Regions from separate parts of the Exiguobacterium artemiae 7-3 genome, predicted to be linked through region 2. Evidence: a T-box and tRNA genes for the amino acid it is inferred to sense, from the RefSeq annotation. Region 2 holds a T-box; the other regions hold tRNA genes.
What was found. A T-box is a leader RNA that pairs with one kind of tRNA and senses whether it is charged. The one in region 2 lies ahead of leuS (leucine--tRNA ligase), so its partner is inferred to be a tRNA-Leu.
Positions count from the first base shown of each region.

Region 1: it encodes a tRNA-Leu, which carries the amino acid that the T-box ahead of leuS (leucine--tRNA ligase) is inferred to sense. The anticodon was not compared.
Region 3: it encodes a tRNA-Leu, which carries the amino acid that the T-box ahead of leuS (leucine--tRNA ligase) is inferred to sense. The anticodon was not compared.

Region 1 covers NZ_KK211190.1:2,350,655-2,352,894, reverse strand. Annotated here, with positions in the region: tRNA gene P402_RS0113240 (tRNA-Asn) at 2-76, shown strand; tRNA gene P402_RS0113235 (tRNA-Ser) at 104-194, shown strand; tRNA gene P402_RS0113230 (tRNA-Glu) at 216-290, shown strand; tRNA gene P402_RS0113225 (tRNA-Met) at 301-374, shown strand; tRNA gene P402_RS0113220 (tRNA-Asp) at 383-458, shown strand; tRNA gene P402_RS0113215 (tRNA-Phe) at 486-561, shown strand; tRNA gene P402_RS0113210 (tRNA-Tyr) at 590-673, shown strand; tRNA gene P402_RS0113205 (tRNA-Trp) at 679-749, shown strand; tRNA gene P402_RS0113200 (tRNA-His) at 763-835, shown strand; tRNA gene P402_RS0113195 (tRNA-Gln) at 846-917, shown strand; tRNA gene P402_RS0113190 (tRNA-Gly) at 925-999, shown strand; tRNA gene P402_RS0113185 (tRNA-Cys) at 1,006-1,079, shown strand; tRNA gene P402_RS0113180 (tRNA-Leu) at 1,112-1,192, shown strand; tRNA gene P402_RS0113175 (tRNA-Gly) at 1,197-1,267, shown strand; gene queG (tRNA epoxyqueuosine(34) reductase QueG) at 1,355-2,240, shown strand, end outside.
Region 2 covers NZ_KK211190.1:779,495-781,734, forward strand. Annotated here, with positions in the region: gene P402_RS0104910 (HAD family hydrolase) at 1-598, shown strand, start outside; T-box leader at 638-860, shown strand; gene leuS (leucine--tRNA ligase) at 908-2,240, shown strand, end outside.
Region 3 covers NZ_KK211190.1:255,270-257,509, forward strand. Annotated here, with positions in the region: gene P402_RS0102290 (Tex family protein) at 1-101, shown strand, start outside; gene P402_RS0102295 (SprT family protein) at 98-538, shown strand; tRNA gene P402_RS0102300 (tRNA-Asn) at 688-762, shown strand; tRNA gene P402_RS0102305 (tRNA-Ser) at 771-862, shown strand; tRNA gene P402_RS0102310 (tRNA-Glu) at 912-986, shown strand; tRNA gene P402_RS0102315 (tRNA-Val) at 991-1,066, shown strand; tRNA gene P402_RS0102320 (tRNA-Asp) at 1,100-1,175, shown strand; tRNA gene P402_RS0102325 (tRNA-Gln) at 1,180-1,251, shown strand; tRNA gene P402_RS0102330 (tRNA-Lys) at 1,258-1,333, shown strand; tRNA gene P402_RS0102335 (tRNA-Leu) at 1,364-1,449, shown strand; tRNA gene P402_RS0102340 (tRNA-Arg) at 1,454-1,530, shown strand; tRNA gene P402_RS0102345 (tRNA-Ile) at 1,550-1,626, shown strand; tRNA gene P402_RS0102350 (tRNA-Ala) at 1,646-1,718, shown strand; rRNA gene P402_RS0102360 (16S ribosomal RNA) at 1,850-2,240, shown strand, end outside.

The DNA of each region.
Region 1 (2,240 bases), 1.6 Mb from region 2:
TTCCGCAATAGCTCAGTGGTAGAGCAACCGGCTGTTAACCGGTAGGTCGTAGGTTCAAATCCTACTTGCGGAGCCATTATATTACTTCTTCACCACATGCAATGGAGAGCTGTCCGAGTGGCCGAAGGAGCACGATTGGAAATCGTGTAGGCGTCACAAGCGTCTCAAGGGTTCGAATCCCTTGCTCTCCGCCATAACATTTTCAATTTCAAGATGGCCCGTTGGTCAAGCGGTTAAGACACCGCCCTTTCACGGCGGTATCACGGGTTCGATTCCCGTACGGGTCACCATTTTTATTAGCGCGGGGTGGAGCAGTCTGGTAGCTCGTTGGGCTCATAACCCAAAGGTCGTCGGTTCAAATCCGGCCCCCGCAATTACATACGGTCCTGTGGTGTAGCGGTTAACATGCCTGCCTGTCACGCAGGAGATCGCGGGTTCGAATCCCGTCAGGACCGCCATTTTTATTTACCGAAAAATTTTAGTATGGCTTTGTAGCTCAGTCGGTAGAGCAGAGGACTGAAAATCCTCGTGTCGGCGGTTCGATTCCGTCCAAAGCCACCATATGATTTTTAGATGATTTTCCCATTGTGGGGGGGTAGCGAAGTGGCTAAACGCGGCGGACTGTAAATCCGCTCCCTCGGGTTCGGCGGTTCGAATCCGCCCCCCCCCACCACTTTTAGGGGCATAGTTTAGCGGTAGAACTACGGTCTCCAAAACCGTCAGCGCGGGTTCGATTCCTGCTGCCCCTGTTCTATTATTATGGCGGTTGTGGCGAAGTGGTTAACGCACCGGATTGTGATTCCGGCATTCGTGGGTTCAATTCCCATCAGTCGCCCTTTTATTATTGGGCTGTGGCCAAGTGGTAAGGCACTGGATTTTGATTCCAGCATGCGAAGGTTCGATCCCTTCCAGCCCAGCTTTTGTGCGGAAGTAGTTCAGTGGTAGAATACGACCTTGCCAAGGTCGGGGTCGCGGGTTCGAATCCCGTCTTCCGCTCCAATGAGTGGCGCCATAGCCAAGTGGTAAGGCAGAGGACTGCAACTCCTCTATCGTCAGTTCGATTCTGACTGGCGCCTCCAATTCCTAATTTAATGTTTATGCAAGAGATTGTGCCGGTGTGGCGGAACTGGTAGACGCGCACGACTCAAAATCGTGTTCCTTTGGAGTGTCGGTTCGATTCCGACCACCGGTATCTTGCGGGTGTAGTTTAGTGGTAAAACCTCAGCCTTCCAAGCTGATGATGAGGGTTCGATTCCCTTCACCCGCTTACCTAAAAAGAGCAACGTGTCGTTTTTAATTGACACTTTGCTCTTTTTGTTTAGCATGGAGATAAACAAGCGAAAGGAGAGATACGATGCAGTGGGAATTGTTGAAAAAAGAATTGCAGATGTATGCCAAAGAGATTGGTATTGATGAATTCCGTATTACGACAGCTGATCCTTTTTTAGTGATGAAACAGCGTCTCATTCAACAACAAGAAAAAGGGTATGCTTCTGGATTTGAAGAGCCTGATCTTGAACGGCGGACGACACCAACGCTGTTGCTGGATGATGCCGTCTCCATTATCGCAATCGCCGTCGCTTATCCAAGTAAGCTCAAAGATGCTCCGCGTGGAAAAGAAGGAGAACGGCGCGGGATTTTTGGACGTTCTTCTTGGGGACTGGACTACCATCAGGCTCTGAAGCAGCGATTGACATTGCTGGAAGAAAAAATTCAAGAGCTGAACCCGGGAGCCCGATCGCGTTCGATGGTCGATACGGGAGAACTGGTCGATCGTGCGGTCGCCGAACGAGCCGGTATTGGATTCAGCGGAAAAAACTGTTCCATCATCAGTGAAGAGCACGGTTCTTATCTATATCTCGGTGAACTGATCACGGATTGTTATCTTCCGCCGGACGAACCTGTAGAAGAACTGTGTGGTTCGTGCAATAAATGTCTCGATGCTTGTCCGACGGATGCACTGATTGAACCTGGTGTCATCGATGCAAAACGGTGTATCTCCTTCATCACACAAACGAAGACACTGATTCCTGAACACTTCCGATATGCTTTAGGAAATCGGTTATACGGTTGCGATACCTGTCAGCAAGTCTGTCCATACAACCGGAAAAAACATGCGACACAACACAGCGAACTGCAACCTGATCCGGAACAGGTCAAACCGTTACTGATTCCGTTGCTCTCCCTTAGTAATCGTGAATTTAAAACACGGTTTGGTTCATTATCGGGTGCATGGCGCG
Region 2 (2,240 bases):
CAGTGAGATTCAATATTTTAAAGTCCATCAACACATGTTCAAGATGTTATCCATCCCACTCGATCATACGCAGTATGCGACGTTCATGGGAAAAACAGGAGACGAGATGTGGGAAGAATTGATCGCGCAACACGATCTACCTCACTCGACGGAAGCATTACTGGCACTCGAACATGAATTATTCCAACAACATGCGAAACCGGAAGAATGTGGCTTAAAAGACGGAATCAAAGAACTGATGGAACTGGCACGGATAGAAGGATACCGGATCGCGATCGCTTCCTCAAGTTCACTCGAAAAAATTAAACGGGTCATTACGCATTATGGATTAACGGTCGATGCGTACACGAGTGGATTTGAAGTACCACGTTCGAAACCCGACCCGGCAGTTTTTCAGCTCGCGGCAAAGCGGATTGATCAAACACCTGACACCTGTATCGTCATCGAAGATGGAGCAAACGGGATGATTGGTGCGAAGAAAGCGGGAATGGAAGTCATCGCCTTGCTTGACGACCGGATGCCGGCACAAGTTTTGCAACATGCGGATCATGTGGTTTCGTCTCACGCCGAAATCGGAGAAATTTTACGCAACCGTTGACGGTAAGGGAAGGTTCAGCTTACACTTACAAATAGATAGTCCATTGCGACGAACTGAAGTAGTAAGGGAGTCATTCCGTTTTAGAGAGCTGGTGGTCGGTGTAAACCAGTCGGAATCGTCCGTGAACTCGTCAGGGAGCATGATTCGTGAAACCAAGTAGCGAACTCCGGTCCTTCACACCGTTATCTGTGAATCAAGTGGTCTGCTTCTGCAGACAACGTGGGTGGTACCGCGGGAGACAAACCGGTCTTTCGTCCCTATTCCTAGGGGCGGAGACCGGTTTTTTGTATATTCAGAGGAGGAATAGAGATGCCGTACAATCATCGTGAAATCGAACCAAAATGGCAAGCGCGCTGGGAACAGGACAATGCGTTCGTCACAACAGAAGATCCGGAAAAAGAAGGATTTTATGCGTTAGACATGTTTCCTTATCCATCGGGAGCAGGACTGCATGTCGGGCACCCGGAAGGATACACGGCAACCGATATCCTCGCCCGGATGAAACGGATGCAAGGTTACAACGTCCTTCATCCGATGGGATGGGATGCGTTTGGACTCCCGGCAGAACAGTATGCCCTCGATACAGGGAATGATCCGCGGGAATTCACAGCGCAAAACATCGAAACGTTTAAACGTCAGTTAAAAGACTTAGGGTTCTCTTACGATTGGGATCGTGAAATCAATACGACGGATCCGAAATATTACAAATGGACGCAGTGGATTTTCACGAAGTTATATGAACAAGGATTAGCATTTGTCGACGAAGTAGCCGTCAACTGGTGCCCGGCGCTTGGAACCGTGCTTGCGAACGAGGAAGTCATTGACGGACTGTCCGAGCGTGGCAATCATCCCGTCGTCCGTGTCCCGATGCGGCAGTGGGTCTTGAAAATTACGGAATACGCGGACCGTTTACTCGAAGATTTAGATGATCTTGACTGGCCGGAATCGGTGAAGGAGATGCAACGGAACTGGATCGGAAAATCGGAAGGTGCGGAAATTGACTTTACGATTGATGGTCATAAAAAACAAGTGACAGTCTTTACGACACGTCCGGATACAGTGTTCGGCGCCACCTACCTTGTCCTTGCACCGGAGCATCCATTCGTTGCGGACATCACGACAGCTGATCACGAAGAAGCCGTCAAAACCTACATCGCTTCTGTTCAGACGAAATCGGACTTGGAACGGACGGATCTTGCCAAAGAAAAAACAGGTGTCTTTACGGGAGCATTTGCCGTAAATCCGATTTCCGGCGAACGTCTTCCGATCTGGATTGCCGATTATGTGTTATCAACATACGGGACAGGCGCGATCATGGCCGTACCGGCACATGACGAGCGGGATCATGAATTTGCGAAACAGTTTGACCTTCCGATTATCGAAGTCGTAAAAGGCGGTAACGTCGACGAAGCGGCTTATACAGGAGAAGGCGAGCACGTGAATTCACAGATGCTCGACGGGCTTTCAAAACAAGAAGCGATTGAGACGATTATTGCAGAACTTGAAACAAATCAAGTCGGACGCAAAAAAATCACATTCCGGTTGCGTGACTGGTTATTCAGTCGTCAACGGTACTGGGGTGAGCCGATTCCGGTCGTCCACATGGAAGACGGAACGATGAAGACGCTGGATAAATCTGAAC
Region 3 (2,240 bases), 520 kb from region 2:
CGCTTGATGTCATTGCAGTAGGTGATATCGTAACCGTTTGGGTAACGAGTGTCGAACCGGAACGAGGACGGATCGGTCTGACGATGGTCAGTCCGTCATGACGAACGAAGAGTTGCAGCAATACGTCGAGCAACTCTCGCTCGACGTGTTTGCTTTACCTTTTAGACATATTGCACTTTTTAACAATCGCTTACGGACGACTGGTGGACGTTATTTTCTGACGGATCATCATTTGGATTTCAATCGGAGCTATTTAGTCGACCGTCATATCTTTCGTGGAATCGTCATTCATGAGCTGTGCCACTACCATTTACACTTACGCGGAATGGGACATCGGCACCAGGATCAGGATTTTAAAGAGTGGCTACAACGATACGGAGGACTGCGCTACAGTCCGCGTCTGGAAGAAACGGAAAAAAAGAATCATCTTTATGAGTGTGAGAAATGCGGGACATTATATAGAAGAAAAAGAAAGATGAATCCGGAACGATACCGTTGCGGACGATGTCGTGGAAAGATTTTTTACAAAAGTAGTTGACGTTCATTTCGGAGCATGATAAATTATAGAAGTCGTCAAAACGACCGCAACTAAACAACTTCTCGTCACTAAAAACTTTTTTAAAAAAGCATTGACGAAGAGAAAGAAAGTTGCTAATATAGAAAAGTGTTCTGAAACGAACGTCACGTTCCGCAATAGCTCAGTGGTAGAGCAACCGGCTGTTAACCGGTAGGTCGTAGGTTCAAATCCTACTTGCGGAGCCATTATTTTTGGAGATGTACCCAAGTGGCTATAAGGGGCGCCCCTGCTAAGGGTGTAGGCCGGGAAACTGGTGCGAGGGTTCGAATCCCTCCATCTCCGCCAGACCTCTTATGTGAATTTGTTACTTGAGAATAGTTATCAGTTTTTAAATGGCCCGTTGGTCAAGCGGTTAAGACACCGCCCTTTCACGGCGGTATCACGGGTTCGATTCCCGTACGGGTCACCATTTCGGAGGATTAGCTCAGCTGGGAGAGCATCTGCCTTACAAGCAGAGGGTCGGCGGTTCGATCCCGTCATCCTCCACCATTTTAATTTCATACTTAAGTTTCACAAAAATGTGGTCCTGTGGTGTAGCGGTTAACATGCCTGCCTGTCACGCAGGAGATCGCGGGTTCGAATCCCGTCAGGACCGCCATTTTTGGGCTGTGGCCAAGTGGTAAGGCACTGGATTTTGATTCCAGCATGCGAAGGTTCGATCCCTTCCAGCCCAGTTTTTCGTGTCATTAGCTCAGTTGGTAGAGCATCTGACTTTTAATCAGAGGGTCGCAGGTTCGAATCCTGCATGACACACCATTTTATTTTTTAATTCCTAACTTTATATTTGCGGTCGTGGCGGAATGGTAGACGCGCTAGGTTGAGGGCCTAGTGGTGGCAACACTGTGGAGGTTCAAGTCCTCTCGACCGCACCATATCGCACCCTTAGCTCAGCTGGATAGAGTACTTGACTACGAATCAAGGGGTCGGGAGTTCGAATCTCTCAGGGTGCACCATATTTTGTTTGCTTTTGACGGGCCTATAGCTCAGCTGGTTAGAGCGCACGCCTGATAAGCGTGAGGTCGGTGGTTCGAGTCCACTTAGGCCCACCATTCAATTTTATAATCTCATGGGGCCTTAGCTCAGCTGGGAGAGCGCCTGCCTTGCACGCAGGAGGTCAGCGGTTCGATCCCGCTAGGCTCCATTTGTTTATCTTTATGACGAACTTTGAAAACTGAACGATGAGGCAAAAAACGTATCTTCGGATACAAACAATGAATGAAGCGCAAGCTTCGTCAACGTGACTTCGGTCACAAAAACGAGCAAGTCAAACACTTTATGGAGAGTTTGATCCTGGCTCAGGACGAACGCTGGCGGCGTGCCTAATACATGCAAGTCGAGCGCAGGAAGCTCACGGAACTCTTCGGAGGGAAGTGAGGGGAATGAGCGGCGGACGGGTGAGTAACACGTAAGGAACCTGCCCCAAGGATTGGGATAACTCCGAGAAATCGGAGCTAATACCGAATAGTTCTTCAGACCGCATGGTCTGATGATGAAAGGCGCTCCGGCGTCACCTTGGGATGGCCTTGCGGTGCATTAGCTAGTTGGTGGGGTAATGGCCCACCAAGGCGACGATGCATAGCCGACCTGAGAGGGTGATCGGCCACACTGGGACTGAGACACGGCCCAGACTCCTACGGGAGGCAGCAGTAGGGAATCTTCCACA